3 regions of the Acerihabitans sp. genome follow, and region 3 is predicted to be linked to each of the others. Evidence: riboswitches for the same ligand, from Rfam matches in the RefSeq annotation. Region 3 holds a riboswitch; each other region holds the start of a gene.

Region 1 (5,964 bases), on a different contig from region 3:
GGAAAGTTCGCGGACAACCCGGACAAACGGCTGGATCCAGGCAGGCAGTGGAGACGCGCAACGATGGTAATCCTTGGATTGTGCGGCGGAAAGTAATCGTTTAAGATTAAATTCATAATGTTATGGGCAGGCGCTTTGATGTGGATATAATTGATGACGTAAAACGGGGCTCAATGATGATTTCAGGATGCGAACGGCCGGCGGCCCAGCCCCTTATAAGCAGGTTGGGACGCTGGCCGTAAAAAATACCGCAATTAACATTCAGGTGTTGGCATGCGGAACCCGAATGTGGATAACATCTGTATGCCATTTCTTATTTATTGTACGATGATAATTTCCCCGAGCATTGGCGCAATGTGGTTCATTGCGGGTGTGAAGGGTGCTTTGTATTGCAATAATAAGACTGAACATGCCCAACATTGCCGGCCATGATAAAACCAGTCACGACACTTTTTTGCATGTCGGCATTTCTCAAACGGCACCTATTTTTACCATATACTAATGATAATTTTATTATCAAAATGTGAATCGGCTCAAGAATGCTATTTTTAGCTATCCACCACAAGGCTATTTCAACGCCGGCGCGCTGGCATTCCTACAATATGCAGCCGTGGCGTTCCGCCTTTATTACGCCGCGAGATAAAGCGCGGCATTAGCCCGGCGCGCGTGGCGAAATACCCAGAATGGCGGCTTCGGCCGCTTCCCCGGTGGCGAGGCGCGAGGTAAGACCGTCATAATAAATCCTGCCATCGACAATCAGCAGGGTGCGCGGCGCGATGCGCACGGCGTCATCCAGGTTGTGCGATACCATCAGCAGGGTCAGGCCGCGTCTGTTGCATACCGCTTCCACCCGTTGCAGCATATCCACGCGCAGGGCGGGATCGAGTGCGGAAAACGGCTCGTCCAGCAGCAGAATGGGGCGGTCGCGCACCAGGCAGCGCGCCAGCGCCGCGCGCTGTCGCTGTCCGCCGGACAACTGTCCCGGCAGACGGTCCAATAGCGTCTCAAGCCCTACCTGTTGCGCCACCTCGTTTAACGCTTGCCTGTGCGCCGGGGTTAACGCCAATCCCGGATGCAGTCCCAGCCCGATATTTTCCGCCACCGTCAGATGGGCGAACAGGTTATGCTCCTGGAACAGCATCGAAACGGGTCTGCGGGCGGGCGGGGTGGCGCTGTGATCCTGGCCGTTTAGCCTGAGGACGCCGCTGTGCAAGGGCAGAAATCCGGCAATCAGGTTGAGCAGGGTGCTTTTGCCGGCGCCGCTCGGGCCCAGGACGGCGACCTTTTCGCCGGCCGCCAGCCGCAGGTCAAAGCGCATCGGCAAATGTTGGTAAAGATAGGTCGCTTTATCCAGTTCTATCATGCAGCCCCGAGAGTTTTTCAATTAGCGTAAACAGTAAAAAGCACAGCGCCAGCAGGAACAGCGCGGTGACGGCCCCGTCCTGACTGTGGTAAGCGCCGATCTGTTGATAAAGATACAGCGGCAGGGTACGGAAATGTTCATTGCCGAACAGGGCCACCACGCCAAAATCGCCCAGCGACAGGATGGACGCGAAAGCCATGGCGCGGCCTATCGGCTGGCGCAATGCGCGCCATTCCACCCAATGTAGCCGCGTGATGCCGCGCATATCCAGGGACAAGCATAAACGATTGTATCTTTGCGCCAGATCCAGCATCGGCGTTTCCAGGATTTTCAGGGCGTAGGGGATGGCCATCAGCGCATTGGTCAGTATCACCAACGCATAAGGGGAACGGGGCAGTCCCAGGGTATGGGTGGCAATCAGGAAAAAACCGGTGGCAAGCACTATGCCCGGCATCGCCAGGATCAGCATGCCGCTAAGCTCTAGCCCTTGGGCCGCCCAGGGACGCTGGCGCAGCCGCAGCTCGCGGCTGCTCCAAAGCAGCATCAGGGTCAGCGTCACGCAAAGCAGTCCCGCGCCCAGGGCAATACGCAGCGAGGTCAGCAGCGCCGACCATAACGCCGCCTGCGACAACACCCGCTCCATGCCGATGGTAATGCCGCCGGTCACCACCGCCAGCAGGGGCGGCGCCAGCAGCGCCAGCGCCAGGACAATAAACAGCGCGTCGGTCAGCCGGCGCGCCAGGTTGTCGCCTGGGTTGCGCCAGGATGAAAAATGCGTCGCCCCCACGGGAAACGCGCGGGTCAGCCGCTGGCTTGACAACACCAGTCCCAGGCAACAGACCATCTGCACCAGGGCCAGCAGCGCGGCGCGGCCAGGATCGTAGTCGTAGCTTAAGGCCTGATAAATCGCCAGTTCGATGGTGGTCGCCCGCGGCCCGCCGCCAAGCGCCAGCACCGTGGCGAAACTGGCGAAGCAAAGCATAAATATCAACGCCGCCGCGGGCAGCAGCTGACGGCGCAGATAAGGCCACTCCAGAATGCGGAAAAAATTCCAGCCGGACATGTCCAGCTGCGCGGCCAACTGGCGCTGTTCCACCGGGATGGCCTCCAACGCCTGCAACAACAGGCGGGTGGCCAGCGGCAGGTTGAAAAAAACGTGGGCCAGCAGGATCCCGCGCAGACCGTAGGGTGAAAAGCCGTAAGGGATATGCAGCCAAAGACAGAGCTGCGCCAGCCAGCCCTGGCGGCCATACACGCTCAGGATGCCGAATACCGCCACCAGTACCGGCAGCACCAACGTCATGGCGCAAAAGCGCAGCAGCAGCAGGCGCCCAGGGAACCGACGGCGGTAAAGCGCCCGCGCCAGGAAAATGGCGGGCAGCACCGAAAGCAGCGCCGACAGCAGCGCCTGCCAAAAGGTAAAGCGCAGCACATGCCAGAGGTAGCTGTCCGTCAGCATGGCGCGCCATTGTGGCGCAGGCGCGTTGAGCCACAGGGCGCCGACCGCCGCCAGGGCAACGGCCGTCAACAGCAGCGCCGCCAGCAGCCCAGGCCATAACCAGCGCGGCATTATTGGCTGACGGAGCGTAACCAGTTCTGGGTCCATTCGCTTCGTTTGGCCGCGACGTCCTCCGCGCTGAAATTCAGCGTCTTGGCCGGCAACACGTCAAAGCCGGCCGGCAGCGCGGTTTTGATAACCGGATACATCCAGTTACCCTTCGGGATCGTCTCCTGGAAGGCCGGGGAAACAATAAAGCGCATAAACTGCTGCGCCAACTGCGGATTCTTGCTGGCGGCCAACTGTGCCGCCACCTCGACCTGAAGATAATGGCCTTCGCTGAAGGCGGCGGCGGCATAGTTATCTTTCTTTTCCTCATTGATATGATAGGCCGGCGACGTGGTATAGCTGAGCACCATATCCGCTTCCCCTTTCAGGAATAAGCCATAGGCTTCGCTCCAGCCCTTGGTGACGGTAACGGTTTTTTTCGCCAGCCGCCGCCAGGCCTGGGGCGCCTGATCGCCATAGACCTGTTGTACCCAAAGCAATAAGCCCAGGCCCGGAGTGCTGGTGCGCGGGTCTTCGTAAATGATTTTCAGCGCCTGCGGGCCGTCAACCAGTTCATGCAGGCTTTTGGGCGGGTTTTTTAACGTGTTCTTGTTATAGACAAAAGCGAAATACCCGTAATCAAAAGGCAGGAAGGTGGCGTCTCGCCAGCCGTCCGGCAGGGTGAGGCGCGAGGTATCGACGTTGTGCGCCGCGAAGAGATGGGTATCCTGCGCGGCTTTAAGCAGGTTGTTATCCAGACCCAGCGCCACATCCGCGTCGCTGTTCTTGCCTTCAACGCGCAGTCGGTTGAGCAGGGCGACGCCGTCTTCCTGCACCACGAACTTCAGCTCGCAGTCGCATTGTTTTTCGAAGGCGGTTTTGATAGCCGGTCCCGGTCCCCATTCCGAGGCAAAGGAATCATAGGTGTAAACCGTCAGGACGGGTTTTGCCAGCGCCGGGGCGGCGGCTAACAACAGCAGGCAGGGTAACCATTTTTTCAACACTTCGCGCTCCTGGAAAAAAAAGGCGGCAAAGGCGTTTGAGGCAGCAAAGCGCACTCTCAAATCCCTTCGCCGGTATTAGCCGGATCAGGTTCGACGGGTATACTCTCAGCTCGCGTCCAGGCTAATACTCCGCCGGGAGGTTCGCACCCCGTTGAGAACAGGTTCAAGTGTAAAGCTTTTATCCCCGGCTTAACAGCGCCGCTTACATCGCCCGGGGATCCGGCGGCGCGAACCAGGCGGATTTAAAATCAAACCATCCCAGCGTGTTCATCCGGATACCACGCATGCTGCGCTGTCCCTGCAAAATCAGCCAATGATGGAACAGCGGATGCAGACGGTGGCCGGTGACCAGCGATCGGCACCATTCCGCCATGGATAAACCGCTGCCGCGCCATTCCTCCAGCGCGAGGTCAAGGCCGGCCGGCAGGCATTGATGCATGAGCGGCATTTCGTAAAAACTGGCGAACAGGGAATAGTCCAGCGGCAGATAAAAATTGGCGCTGCCCAGCCATATGTCGCTTGCGGCCTCACCGTTATGCCAGTCGGCGTAATCCACGGTATTGACCACCAGCGCAATCTCCTGGCGGGCCAGCACCTCAGCCAGCGCGCGGCAAAGATCGTCGAATTCCGGATGGGCGCGGTACCGCGTCAGGGTGAGGCTGTGCAACCCCGCGGGTTTGGGACTGGGGGCGGCGACCCGGCTATGGTGCCAGCGCGGCAGGATGCCGTATGCCGGCGACCAGTAGTGCTGATAGGCCGGCCCCGCTTCGGTCAGCATGGAGATGGGATCGATATTTTCACTCAGCCAACGGCGGATATCGTCGTTTTGCATCAGCGGCGATCGGTCATCGTAGAGCAGGAAATAGCAGCCTTCCTCCAGCCGGGTCTCCAATTCATCATGGCCGCTGTTGTCCGCCTGGAGCTGGACGCCGGAGTAACTCAGCTCGGCGGTCAGCTCCGGCAGTACCCAGATGTTCACTTCATCGATCAGCGCCCGATAGCCGAAATAATCATCGAAGGCGCGGATCTTCAATAGGCTGTCCCGGTTATCGATAACCTCGTAAGGCCCGGTGCCGACAGGGCGGCGGGCAAAGTCCGGCATCGTCTGCCATTCTTGCGGCAAAATCATCGCCGGCACGCTGCCCAGCAGCCAGGGCAGCCAGTTGTCCGCGGCGGTTAACATGATATCAATGGTATTGGCTATGGCGCTGGAGACATTTTTTATATGGTTAAACAGTGGATTTTTCCGCAGGCGCAGCAAAGTGAGGCACACATCGTCCGGGGTCAGCTCGCGGCCATGATGGAAATGGATCCCCGGACGCAGGTAAAAACGCCATTGCAACGGTGAAATTTGCTGCCAGTGGTGGGCAAGGTCTGCTTCCAGTTCCCCATTTTCCTCATTTATTTTGGTTAAGCCGCTGAAAATCTGCCGGACGATATGGTTGTCCGAACGCCGCAGCGGACTGCCGGGCAGCAGGTTTAGCAACGGGCGATAATAAAGTACCCGTAAAATGTGCTTGCCCCGGCGGAAGCTGCGTCCCAAATGGGAAAGCAACATTTGCCGCACCGCGTCCTTATCGCCCACCAGTTGGACCAACTGCTCGATACGATCCTGCTCCAGCAGGTCCTCCGCCCGCTGCTGCTGCAATGCCAGGCCGGTATAATAAAAAATCAACTGGGAACGCTTGCCCCGTCCGGCGGCCGGTTGCCACTCCAGCCAGCCCATTTGCCGCATGTTTTTCAGCAGCGTGCGGGCATGGCGGCGGGTACAGCTCAGCGCCCGCGCCAGTTCATGCAGCGTGGTTTCACACGGCCTGCCCTGGCAGCTTTGCCACAGGCGGATATATTGTTGTTGCAAGCGAGGAGAGGGCATAAATGAGGAAGACTCCTTAAAAAGTCATCTGTTTTTCTTCCTACATATTAGGCCGATACTGTCCGGGTCGAAAGGGTGGAATAGGGGATGTCATGATGAAAATAGCCTGCTTGCGCCGGTTTTATCAGCGTTATTTTATCGCCATCGGCGGGCGCGGCGTGATCCGACCCGATGAAGG
Region 2 (5,964 bases), on a different contig from region 3:
GTCCCGCGCCGTTTTGGCATGGATTTGCATTCCGGCATCGTCCCAGCCGATCCGGCGCCAATGGTCAAGAAAGGTTTTCATCAGGCCGCTCCTTCCTCTTGACCATGGCGTAGAAATCCGGTTAACGGGCTGGTGGCGCTGGCGTGTTCGCCCCTGGCGGCCAACCCGGCCGCTCGGCCGATGGCGCCGGCTTCCAGCGCCAGCCTGAAGGCATGGGCCATGGCCACCGGATTGCGGGCCACGGCGATGGCGGTATTGACCAACACCGCGTCGGCGCCCAATTCCAGCGCTTCAAGCGCCTGGCTGGGCGCGCCGATACCGGCGTCAACCACCACCGGCACACCAGCTTGTTCGATGATAATACGCAGGAAATCGCGGGTAATGAGCCCCTGGTTGGAACCGATTGGCGAACCGAGCGGCATCACCGCCGCGCAGCCGGCTTCCTCCAGGCGGCGGCATAATACCGGATCCGCCCCGCAATAAGGTAAGACCACAAAACCTTCCCGCACCAGTTGTTCGGCGGCTTTCAGCGTTTCAACGGCATCAGGCAGCAGGTATTTCATATCCGGATGAATTTCCAGTTTTATCCAGTGGGTGCCCAGCGCTTCGCGCGCCAGGCGGGCGGCAAATACCGCCTCTTCGGCGGTTTTCGCGCCTGAAGTATTGGGCAATAATTTTACCCCGGCCTGGCGCAGGGCGGGCAGTATGGCGTCGTTGCCGCCGCGCAGATCCACCCGGCGCATCGCCAGGGTGACCAATTCACTGCCTGACGCGCTAATGGCTTGCCGCATTAATTCAGCACTGGCGAATTTACCGGTGCCGGTAAACAGCCGGGACGTAAAAGTGGTATCGGCAATGGTCAACATGGTCAGCCTCCGGCTATGGCCTGGAATAGTAGAATATCGTCGCCCTCGTTGACCGGCTGTTCAGCCCACCGGCTACGGGGAATAATGGTTTGATTAACCGCCAGCGCGCTGCCCTCGGGCGCATGGCCGAGCTGCTCAAGCATTTCCAGCAGCGAGGGCGTGCCTGGAAGCGCGACGGGCGCGTCGTTAAGGGTAATATTCATAACGCCCCTTCCCGCTGAACCGCCGTGGCGCAAACCGGGCAGCCGGCCGAGCGGCAAAGGCGCAGGGTGCGCCAGTTCATCGACTTGCCGTCGAACAGCCGCAGTTGGCCGTCCAGCGTGGACGGCATGTCGCAAAGGATTTTAATCGTCTCCAGGGCCTGCATGGCGCCCATGATGCCGACCAGCGGCCCGAGCACGCCCGCGGTGCGGCAATTACGCCGCGGCTCGACGGCGTCGGGGAACAGACAGGCATAGCAGCCGTGCCGGAAGGGCGGGCGCAGCACCAGCAACTGGCCGCTGAATCCCACCGCGCTGGCGCTGACCAGGGTTTTTTGCCGGCGGACGCAGGCGGCATTGATGTCGTGGCGCGTGCGCATGTTATCACTGCAGTCCAGCACCACATCGGCCCGCGCCACCGCCTCTTCAAGGTCGGTTCCCGCCAGACGCCGGGTCAGCGCGACATAATGGCCGAGTGGATTAAGCGCCTGCAACTGCCGTTGCGCCGCCAGCGCCTTGGGTTGGGCGAGATCCCCGCTGCGGTACAGGATCTGGCGCTGGAGGTTGGTCACGTCCAGGTTATCGTCGTCGGCCAGCAACAGCGTGCCGACGCCCGCGGCGGCAAGATAGAGCGCCGCGGGCGAACCCAGGCCGCCGAGACCGGCGAGCAATACGGTGGCTGAGGTTAACCGCTCCTGGCCCTCAGGCCCGATCTCCTCCAGCAGCAGCTGGCGGCTGTAACGTAAAAAGGCCTGGTCGTTAAGCATCGCGCACCTCCCGACCTTCGATTTTGCGCAATAACGTGGCGGTCGCCCGCCGCCAGTCGGCGGCCTTGGTGATGGCGCTGACCACCGCGATGCCGCCGACGCCGCAGCGCAGTACGTCGTCCACCCGGTCGATACCGATGCCGCCGATGGCCACGGTGGAGACACCGGGCAGGGTGGCCGTCAGACGCGCTAAATCCGCCAGTCCCTGTGGTTGGGACGGCATGATTTTGGTCTGGGTCGGGAAGATATGGCCGAGCGCGATATAGGATGGCTGTAGCGCCTTGGCCCGCGCCAGCTCGCCATCGTCATGGGTGGAAAGGCCGAGTCGCAATCCGGCGCGCTGGATGGCGGCCAGATCCGCCGTATCCATATCCTCCTGTCCCAGATGCACGCCATAGGCGCCGTGCTTAACCGCCAGTCGCCAATAATCGTTGATAAAAATCCGGGCGCGATATTGCCGGCCCAGCAGTATGGCGGCTTCTATATCCGGCTCGACCAGGTCGTCCGGCTGGTCCTTGATGCGCAACTGCAGCGTGGTGACGCCGGCATCCAGTAGCCGCACTATCCATGCCAGCGAATCCACCACCGGATAGAGCCCGAGCCTGGGTTCGGTGGCGGCAAAGGGTGCGTCGGGCGCGATCATTTCGCCACCTCCGTGTCTTCGGGCGCAAGATAGATTTCCCCGCCGCGGGCGCGGAACGCCGACGACATTTCCGCCATACCGCTGTCCCGCACCTCAATCTCCTGGGCGGCGGCGTAATCCCTCACTTCCTGGGAGATTTTCATCGAGCAGAATTTCGGGCCGCACATGGAGCAAAAATGGGCCACCTTGCCGGATTCCTGCGGCAGGGTTTCATCGTGGTAGGCGCGGGCGGTGGCCGGATCCAGGGCCAGGTTGAACTGATCTTCCCAGCGGAATTCAAAACGGGCCTTGGACATGGCGTTATCGCGTATTTGCGCACCGGGATGGCCCTTGGCCAGGTCGGCGGCGTGAGCGGCGATTTTATAGGTGATAAGCCCTTGTTTAACGTCTTCTTTATTCGGCAGGCCCAAATGTTCTTTCGGCGTGACGTAACACAGCATCGCACAACCGAACCAGCCGATAAGCGCGGCGCCGATACCGGAGGTGAAATGGTCATAGCCCGGCGCGATATCGGTGGTCAGCGGCCCCAGGGTATAAAACGGCGCTTCGTGGCAATGCTCCAACTGTTCGGTCATATTGCGCCGGATCATCTGCATGGGGACATGACCGGGACCTTCGATCATCACCTGAACATCGTACTCCCAGGCAATTTTGGTCAATTCGCCCAGGGTATGGAGTTCGGCAAACTGCGCTTCGTCGTTGGCGTCCTGGATTGAGCCCGGGCGCAAGCCGTCGCCCAGGGATAGCGAAACGTCGTAGTCGGCGCAGATCCGGCAAATGTCGCGAAAATGCTCGAACAGGAAGCTTTCCCGGTGATGTGACAGACACCACTTGGCCATAATGGATCCGCCGCGCGAGACGATGCCGGTCAGCCGTTTGGCGGTCATCGGCACGTAGCGCAGCAGCACGCCGGCATGGATGGTGAAATAGTCCACGCCTTGTTCCGCCTGTTCAAGCAATGTGTCGCGAAAACATTCCCAGGTCAGGTTTTCCGCCACGCCGTTGACTTTTTCCAGCGCCTGGTAGATGGGCACCGTGCCGATGGGCACCGGGCTGTTGCGCAGGATCCACTCGCGGGTTTCATGGATATAACGGCCGGTGGATAAATCCATCACCGTATCCGCCCCCCATCGGGTGGCCCAAACCAGTTTTTCGACCTCTTCCTCAATGGACGAAGTCACCGCCGAGTTGCCGATATTGGCGTTGACCTTTACCAGGAAGTTACGGCCGATAACCATCGGCTCCGACTCCGGATGGTTGATATTGGCGGGGATAATGGCGCGGCCTTCGGCCACTTCCCGGCGCACGAACTCCGGGGTGATATCCGGCGGTAAATGCGCGCCGAAGCTCTGGCCGGTATGCTGTTGCAGCAAAACGTCGCCACGGATGCGCTCGCGGCCCATATTTTCCCGCAGGGCGATGAATTCCATTTCCGGCGTAATGACGCCGGCGCGGGCATAATGGAGTTGAGTAACGCAGTGGCCGGATTTGGCGCGCCGCGGCGTATGGCTGGGGGCGAAACGGATCTGGTCCAGGCCTTCGTCGGCCCGGCGTTCGCCGGTAAAACGCGAACTCAGGGCGTTTAGCGCCTCGCTGTCCCCGCGCTGTTCGATCCAGTCCGAACGCAGTCGGTTAAGGCCGGCGCGCACGTCGATGTCAATCGCCGGGTCGCCATAGGGGCCGGCGGTATCGTAGACCGGCACCGGTTCGTTTTCTTCCTGGCGCGGTGTTTTGCCGCTGCCGCCGATAAGCGTGGGGCTAAGGGTGATTTCCCGCATCGGTACCCGGATGTCGGGGCTGGCGCCCTGAAGATAAATACGCCGGGAGTTGGGAAAGGCTTCGCCCTTCAGGCGATGGATAAATTCCTGCGCCTGGGCGCGCTGTTCGCGGCGGGAAAGAGTGGTTTTGGACAACGACATAGCAATTCCTCACAATAAACGGGAAAATTGCTTGTCAGGAGCGCTACGGGAGGAATAAAGCCGGGCTTGGAATCTGGCATGAACCTCCTGCCAGATCAAAGCATTGGATTACTCTTGTTCCCTTCGCGGGTATTAACCCGATCAGGTTCCGCGGATCCCGAATTAACGGTCTCAGCCTGGCGTAATGTACGCGCTAGGCACTCCGACAAGATATATCGGCCCGGGAAGGGCCGGTTACAACCTACTGCTTACAGCATGATTACGCCAGACGCGACACGTCCGGGTTATTAGCGGCCGGCAACGAGGCCAGGTAGTCCGCCTTATATTCCAGCGCCTGCTGGATCAGTTTGTCTTCCAGGGCGAAGCGGGTGGCCAGGGCTTCGCCCACGTCGGAAAGGGCCTGCTGGAACTCCATGCAGTTATCATGATCGATGGCCGTTTCCAACTGGCTGTCATGGAATGCCATAATTTGTTTGGTATTCGCCTGCAGCGCCGGATACAGCTGGGTGCTGATGATTCTTTTGCTGCTGCTGGTATCGTCCGCATCCTGGACGATGCGATCGTAGATATTGAAATGGCCGGCGGAAAGATAATCCACCAGTTTATGGCAAAAGTCATCCAGCGCGTTTTCATCCAGGAGAGTATGCTTTTCTTTATTGGGCTTTAGTCCGATGAGATGGTAGTACGCAATGAGCAATTCCCTGCGCGCCAGTATCCACTGGTCGATAAGTTCATTGCTGCCGCCAACGCGTTGAGCCAGAATGTCCAGCTGGTTTAGCATGATTGACTCCGATGTAATAAAGTAACACTGCGTTACTCATCAATTAAAGCTAAATTCTAGCTTGCCAGTGAATAAGAGGTAGTGCAACTAAAATGGAACAAGAACTCAACGGTAGCGAAAATGGCTGGTGGATTGTCAGCCAGGATAGCAAATTGTGGTTACCCAAGGGGGAACTGCCATTTGGTACCGCATCGGCCTGGTCACTACAGGGATTTACCGCGACGCTTATCGGTGAATGGGACGGTTCGCCCGCCTGGCTGGTACGCCACGCCATGCCGCGCGATATGGGGTCGGTACGCCAGATAATCGACAGCGACGCCGGCCTGTTCCAACTGGCGGGCCGGGGGGTGCAACTGGCTGAGTTTTATCGTTCCCATCGCTACTGCGGCTACTGCGGCCATGAGATGCGCGTCAGCAACCGGGAGTGGGCATGTCTGTGCGATAGCTGCCATGAACGCTATTATCCGCAAATCGCGCCCTGTATTATCGTGGCGATACGCCGCGGCGACGATATCCTGCTGGCTCAGCATACCCGCCATCGCGGCGGCATCTACACGGTGTTGGCCGGTTTCGCCGAAGTGGGGGAAACCCTGGAGCAGACCGTGGCCCGCGAGGTGATGGAAGAGACGCGGATTAAGGTGAAAAACGTACGTTATGTCACCTCGCAGCCCTGGCCTTTCCCGCATTCGCTGATGATGGCGTTTATGGCGGAATACGCCGGCGGCGATATCACCCCCGATCGCAATGAAATCCTCGATGCGGGTTGGTACCGTTATGACGCGCTGCCC
Region 3 (5,964 bases):
GGCCACGGCTTCATCCGAGGCGACGCGGGGCAGGGCGTCGGAGCCGGCCTGGGGGATATCGTCCTCCGTGGCGCTACGGCCGAGCGACATCATCCCGGTGGCGGAGGTTACCACCAGCGGGCGGCCGGTGCCGACGACCACGGCGCCGAGCGCCTCGATGGCGCGGCGGTCTGTCGCGCAGCTTTCATTAAATTTTGCGAAGTCATGGATAAAGGCGGTATGAATGACGCCATCCGCCAGGGTCGCTCCGGCGCGCAGGCTGTCCAGATCCTCAAGGCTGCCGCGATGCGCCTGGGCGCCGGCGGCGATAAGCGATCCGGTCGCCGCCTCCGAGCGGGCAAGTCCGAGCACCTGATGGCCGGCGGCGATCAGTTCCTTGACAATGGCGGAGCCGACAAACCCGGTAGCGCCGGTAACAAAGACACGCATGGTAGATTCTCCTGCTATGGGCGAAGGTCTACTATCGGCTTGCCAGCCGCGCGGGTAAAGTCGTGACATTATACGGGTATATCCGCTAACAGGATAAACGGGAGCGGAAGTTATTCAGCCTCTCGCCCTGCCGGCGAGCGGCTGGATTGCATGGTTGGCATCCTGCCTCCAGGTGAAATAATCGGCCATTGCCGAAGCACCGGTCTTGCGCGGCGTTAAACGCAGGACTTAGCGTCACCTTCCGCTCCACCATGGGGGGTTGCAACTGCTGCTGGTGGAAGTGCCGCAGCGCCAATTAATCTGAACATCCTTTAAGGACGCAGTACGATGCGCGCGCCGGCGTCTTTGGCGGCCCAGGCCCGTGCCACCTCCGCCAGCGGCACGGATTGGGACGCTACGGTGAAACCTGCGGACGGGGCCGCCGCCAGTACGCCCTGGATGGACGCCAGCATGCGGGGAAACGGCACGCTGCCGATGCCGCTGCCCATTAGCTGGAGACCGGATGACCGCAGCGCGCCCCCCGGCAGAGTGATATCGGCTCCGCTTAACGACCCGATTTGCACAAAACGCACCGGTACGCCCTCCTGGCTGGCCCTCGCGGCGGCGATCATCAGCGTTTGCGCGCTTATTCCCCATAAATAGTCCAGGACGATATCCACGCGCTGGTGAAATTGATCTGCAAAGGCCTGTTCCTGGGCATGCGGATCCTGGACCAAGGCAACGGTGACATCGGCGCCAAGACGCCTGAGCTCGCCGAACGATGCGGTCTGGCGCCCCGTCGCGATAATTTTGCCGGCGCCAAGATGCCTGGCTATTTGTATGGCCAGGCGACCGGAGGTGCCGGTGGCGCCGTTAATCAAGACCGTTTCCCCGGCGCGCAGACGCGCGCGCTCCACCAGGGCCGCCCACGACGACATGCCCGGAATAGCCATGGCGGCGGCGGAGGCGTCGTCCAGTCCATCGGGTATGGCGATGCAATGCGCATCGTCCGCCAGGCAGCGCTCGGCCATGGCGCCATAAGGGTGCTGCGGCATCAGAAAATACACGCGTCGTCCATGGTGCGTGACGCCGGTTCCATCGATGCCGGGAATAAACGGCAGCGCGCCGTCGGAACTATAATGACTGCCCGCCGCGCGATTCCTGGTGATATGGCTCAGCGACGACGCGCTGACGCGTATCAGGCTTTGACCCGGCGCGGGCGCCGGTTCCCTGAAATCGCCGTAGACCGGGGGTTGGCCGGTCTCGGTTACGATTGCTGCTTTCATGGTACGCCGCACCCCTTGGTTCGAACTTGACCACCCCGGAGGCGGCATGGTTCAGATGGATAATATGTGTATTATGCACGCATATGGGCGCCAGGAAAAGCCAGGCGAAAAGATATTTTGCCGCCGCGCGGGAACGCCGGCTTGTCAATGGACGATCCGCGCGGGACGGCGGGTGGGGAAACGTGCCGGTGGCGAGCGGCTAAGCCTGGCGAACCCTGCGGTGCATCAGGTAATACTTGCCGTGTTCCGAGACGCCGGGTGAAATAATCTTCCAGCCGTGATGCAGGTAGAACTGCTGCGCGCCCACATTTTCCTGCAGGCATTTTAGCGCCATGGTGCCGCGGCAGAGCGGATAACATGCCGCCAGTAATGCGGAGGCCACGCCCCTGCGCTGCCAGGCGGGATCAACGAATAAGTTGTGCAAAAAACTGTCCGGCAGCCAGAGCGAGGCAAAACCGACAATATGGCCCTGCATCTCGGCGACGATGATTTTTTCATCGAACGTGGCGCCGTCAAAATCCTCCAGCCGCCAATGCCGGTTATCAAGCCAGGTCCAGCCCACCTTGCGGGCCGACAGATACAGGGTACGCAAAAAAGGGCGATCGGCTTCGCGGTAATCCCTGACAACCACATCCTCTTTTTTCATCTTCAACCTTAATGACCAATTGTTTATCAAATTACTCGGTATCCAGTCCATACCCGCCATACTGCAACTTGATGTATTTAGGGTACACACTATTTTTGGAACAAATAATTTTATGCTTATTATACCAATAGCGAAAGATTTGCTACGGTTGCGGCGGCGGATCGCCGGCCTGGCTCGCGATGGCGGAATTGCCGGCGGCTATCAACGGGCCGCAACTAGCTGAACGTTAAACCAGATGAAGAAAAACGCAGAATACCGCTGGGGATATACCGTCTTAAAACCCCGCTGGACGTCGGCGCCAGCCCAGGCCGGCAGTCATTAGCGCCGGAATGATTGATAAAGCTGTTAGAGGTTGCATCCATAGCGTGCCTCTTATATTATCCAAAATCCCACCGTTATTACACATAGAAGCATTTATTTATTACCTCTAATGGATAATAAATGATGAGTGTTAGTTAATATGGCAGGCATATTTTATGGAAAAATTCTTAGAGAATAATCAAGATTTTTTTATCCAGACGATGAAAAGAGAAATCAAAGTCTACCTTCAGCAAATATTCAAGAATGCCAACGCGTTCTGTTTCGCCTACTTTATGATGAATAAAGCTGATAACTTGCCGGCATCTATTATATCCGACTACCCCACCGGTTGGCTGAATCAATACTGCAGTTATGGTTATCAAAAAATCGATCCGGTCATGCTTATTGCCTGCCGGCGATTTACCCCCTTTTTATGGCCCGATAACCCGTCGATAATACAACAGCATAGCTTTTTCAGATTGTCAAAATATTACCGGCTGGACAGCGGCTACACCTTTACCCTGCATGATTGCGATAACAATCTGGCGACGTTGAGCATAAGCAACCGGCAGGGGAATGATGAATTCTATCATTTTATTGAGAAAAATAAGGAAAAGCTGCAGATGCTGTTGATTACTACTCACGATAAGGTATTGAATTTTATAAATAAAAATATTTCCGTTGTGACTTTATATACTGAAACGCCGCAGGTCCAGACACTGTCGCCACGGGAAAAAGAAGTGTTATTTTGGGCCAGTGTCGGTAAAACCTATGGCGAGGTGGCGACCATCCTGGCAATACGCGAGGGGACGGTAAAATTTCATATCAGAAATATTATTGATAAGCTTGGCGTCACTAATGCGAAACACGCCATTAGCCGGGCCACCGAACTGAAGTTATTTGGTTAACCTTGCGTTTATGATGGCGCCATGCGGCTATTGAAATTTCGTTAACGGTCAAGGCATTATTAATCAAGCGGCTAATGTAAAAAGTCATTCCCGATATATTGAATACCATTTATATAGTGTTTAGTTTAAGCGCATCACTGCGGAAAATTTGATGGTATCATTGGTTTTTTTTGCCGTGTTGAAGGTGGGTATGTTTAAATCCTGGCTTTGTTATTTATTAGCATTGATTTCATTATCAGCATATTCCTCTGAACGTCTCCATAAAAAAAATTTAATCGATTTCACGAATAATAAGCGGGTGGAGTGTGATGGTGAACCCGTGTGGCGCCTTTCCCTGCCGGTAGAGGGCGACGCCTGGCTTAGCGGCAGGCTCAGCGCGCTGGCCGAGGCGGGATTTGCCCGCCTGGAGCAGGGCGAGGGCGGAGCGCAGTGGTGGTTGACACCGGCAAACGCCGGCGGCCGGCGGCCCCATGGCGATTCGTGCTATGGCCGTATGTTAATCGACCCCAGTCTTCCTTGAGCAAAACCCCGCATTGATCTTTTACTCCGGTAACCGGATAATCAAGCAACTTGACTCGGGGTGTCCGCCGCCGTGCGCCGGACTGAGATTTTACCCGTATGACCTGATCTGGATAATGCCAGCGTAGGGAAGTCACGGCCTCATGTTCCGCCGGGTCCGTCTTCCAAAGCGCCGGCTGGGAGCATTATGATCGCCGAACCCACCGAATTGCCCGGCTTAGCCGCCGCGGATTCCCTTTCCCTGCTGCGCCAGCATGCACCCTTGGTCCATTGTATGACTAATGATGTGGTGCAGGCGTTTACCGCCAACACGCTGCTGGCCGTCGGCGCCGCGCCGGCCATGGTGATTGAAACGCGGGAAGCGCTTCAGTTCAGCGCCATGGCCGATGCCCTGCTGGTAAACATCGGCACGCTGACCGAACCCCGGGCAGAGGCGATGTTAGCCGCCATCGCTTCCGCCAATGATGCCGGCACGCCGTGGGTGCTGGATCCGGTGGCGGTGGGCGCGTTAGCCTTCCGCACCGAATTCGCCATGGGCGTATTGGCGTTGAAACCCGCCGCCATTCGCGCCAATGCCTCGGAAATCCTGGCGCTGGCCGGGCAGCCGGCCCTGGGACGGGGCGTGGATAGCGCCGACGATTCCCGCCACGCCTTGCCTTTCGCCCGGCGGCTGGCCGCGGACTATGGCACCCTGGTGGCGGTCACCGGCCGGGTGGATTTTATCACCGACGGCGATCGGGCCTGGTCTGTGACCGACGGAGACGCCATGATGACGCGTGTAACCGGCACCGGTTGCGCCTTATCGGCAGTCGTGGCGGCATGTTGCGCCCTGCCGGGCGATCGGTTGCAGCATGCGGCCGCCGCCTGCAGGTTCATGGCGCGGGCCGGGCGATTGACCGCGCGTGAAACGGCGGGGCCGGGCAGCTTCGCGGTGGGTTTCCTCGACCGGCTGTATGCCCTGCGCGGGGAGTATCTCCAATGAAGCGTTGCCATAACCTGCTCAGTATCGCCGGCACCGACCCCAGCGGCGGCGCCGGCATCCAGGCCGATTTGAAAACCTTCTCGGCGCTGGGCGCCTACGGGACGACGGTTATCACCGCGCTGGTGGCGCAAAATACCCGGGGCGTGCAGTCCATCTATCCCATCAGCGCTGATTTCGTCGCCGCGCAGCTGGATTCCGTGCTGGGGGACGTGCGTATCGACAGCGCGAAAATCGGCATGCTCGGGGACGCGGCCATCGTGCGCGCGGTAGCGGAAAAACTGCGGCAATATCCGATTCCCTACGTGGTTCTCGATACCGTGATGGTGGCGAAAAGCGGTGATTTCCTGCTGGCGCCGGACGCGGTGAGCGCAATGCGCGATGTATTATTGCCGCTGGCGTCCATCATCACGCCCAATCTGCCGGAAGCGGCGGCGCTGCTGGGCTGCCGCGCGGCCGCCAATGAAGAGGACATGCGCGCGCAGGGCCGGGCGCTGCTGGACCATGGCTGCCAGGCGGTGGTGATGAAAGGCGGACATTTGCACGGCGGGTCCAGTCCCGACTGGCTTATCACCGCCGCGGAAGAACGGCGTTTTGACGCCCCCAGGGTCAATACCCGTCACACCCATGGCACCGGCTGCACGCTGTCAAGCGCGCTGGCGGCCCTGCGTCCGCTGCATGACGACTGGGCGCAGACGCTGGCGGCCGCCAAAGACTGGCTGCAGCAGGCGCTGCTGCATGCGGATGATCTACAGGTCGGGCACGGCATCGGGCCGGTCCATCATTTCCACCAGTGGTGGTGACATGCCGGTTAAAATACCCTGGGCAAAGTTGAATAACGAGCGGGCGTCATGCAGGTGCTGCGCGTCAAAGGGGTTGAGCAGATAGCTGTTCTCGCCGCGGTGCGGCCGGATGCGC

The links. Region 3 has a riboswitch for thiamine pyrophosphate ahead of thiM (hydroxyethylthiazole kinase). Riboswitches for the same ligand answer to the same signal wherever they lie in the genome.
Region 1: it holds a riboswitch for thiamine pyrophosphate, as region 3 does, so the genes downstream of both, thiB (thiamine ABC transporter substrate binding subunit) here and thiM (hydroxyethylthiazole kinase) in region 3, are expected to answer to the same signal.
Region 2: it holds a riboswitch for thiamine pyrophosphate, as region 3 does, so the genes downstream of both, thiC (phosphomethylpyrimidine synthase ThiC) here and thiM (hydroxyethylthiazole kinase) in region 3, are expected to answer to the same signal.

The regions. Positions count from the first base shown of each region.
Region 1 covers NZ_DASWOM010000098.1:1,000-6,963, reverse strand. Annotated here, with positions in the region: gene thiQ (thiamine ABC transporter ATP-binding protein ThiQ) at 653-1,363, opposite strand; gene thiP (thiamine/thiamine pyrophosphate ABC transporter permease ThiP) at 1,347-2,957, opposite strand; gene thiB (thiamine ABC transporter substrate binding subunit) at 2,933-3,913, opposite strand; TPP riboswitch at 3,957-4,074, opposite strand; gene sgrR (HTH-type transcriptional regulator SgrR) at 4,116-5,786, opposite strand; gene sgrT (glucose uptake inhibitor SgrT) at 5,879-5,964, shown strand, end outside.
Region 2 covers NZ_DASWOM010000026.1:7,159-13,122, reverse strand. Annotated here, with positions in the region: gene thiH (2-iminoacetate synthase ThiH) at 1-81, opposite strand, end outside; gene VGC33_RS05270 (thiazole synthase) at 81-866, opposite strand; gene thiS (sulfur carrier protein ThiS) at 869-1,069, opposite strand; gene VGC33_RS05260 (HesA/MoeB/ThiF family protein) at 1,066-1,833, opposite strand; gene thiE (thiamine phosphate synthase) at 1,826-2,476, opposite strand; gene thiC (phosphomethylpyrimidine synthase ThiC) at 2,473-4,395, opposite strand; TPP riboswitch at 4,497-4,610, opposite strand; gene rsd (sigma D regulator) at 4,655-5,176, opposite strand; gene nudC (NAD(+) diphosphatase) at 5,269-5,964, shown strand, end outside.
Region 3 covers NZ_DASWOM010000004.1:69,884-75,847, reverse strand. Annotated here, with positions in the region: gene VGC33_RS00470 (SDR family oxidoreductase) at 1-429, opposite strand, end outside; gene VGC33_RS00465 (quinone oxidoreductase family protein) at 741-1,694, opposite strand; gene VGC33_RS00460 (GNAT family N-acetyltransferase) at 1,894-2,340, opposite strand; gene VGC33_RS00455 (helix-turn-helix transcriptional regulator) at 2,817-3,548, shown strand; gene VGC33_RS00450 (hypothetical protein) at 3,868-4,068, shown strand; TPP riboswitch at 4,115-4,215, shown strand; gene thiM (hydroxyethylthiazole kinase) at 4,255-5,049, shown strand; gene thiD (bifunctional hydroxymethylpyrimidine kinase/phosphomethylpyrimidine kinase) at 5,046-5,849, shown strand; gene VGC33_RS00435 (hypothetical protein) at 5,796-5,964, opposite strand, start outside.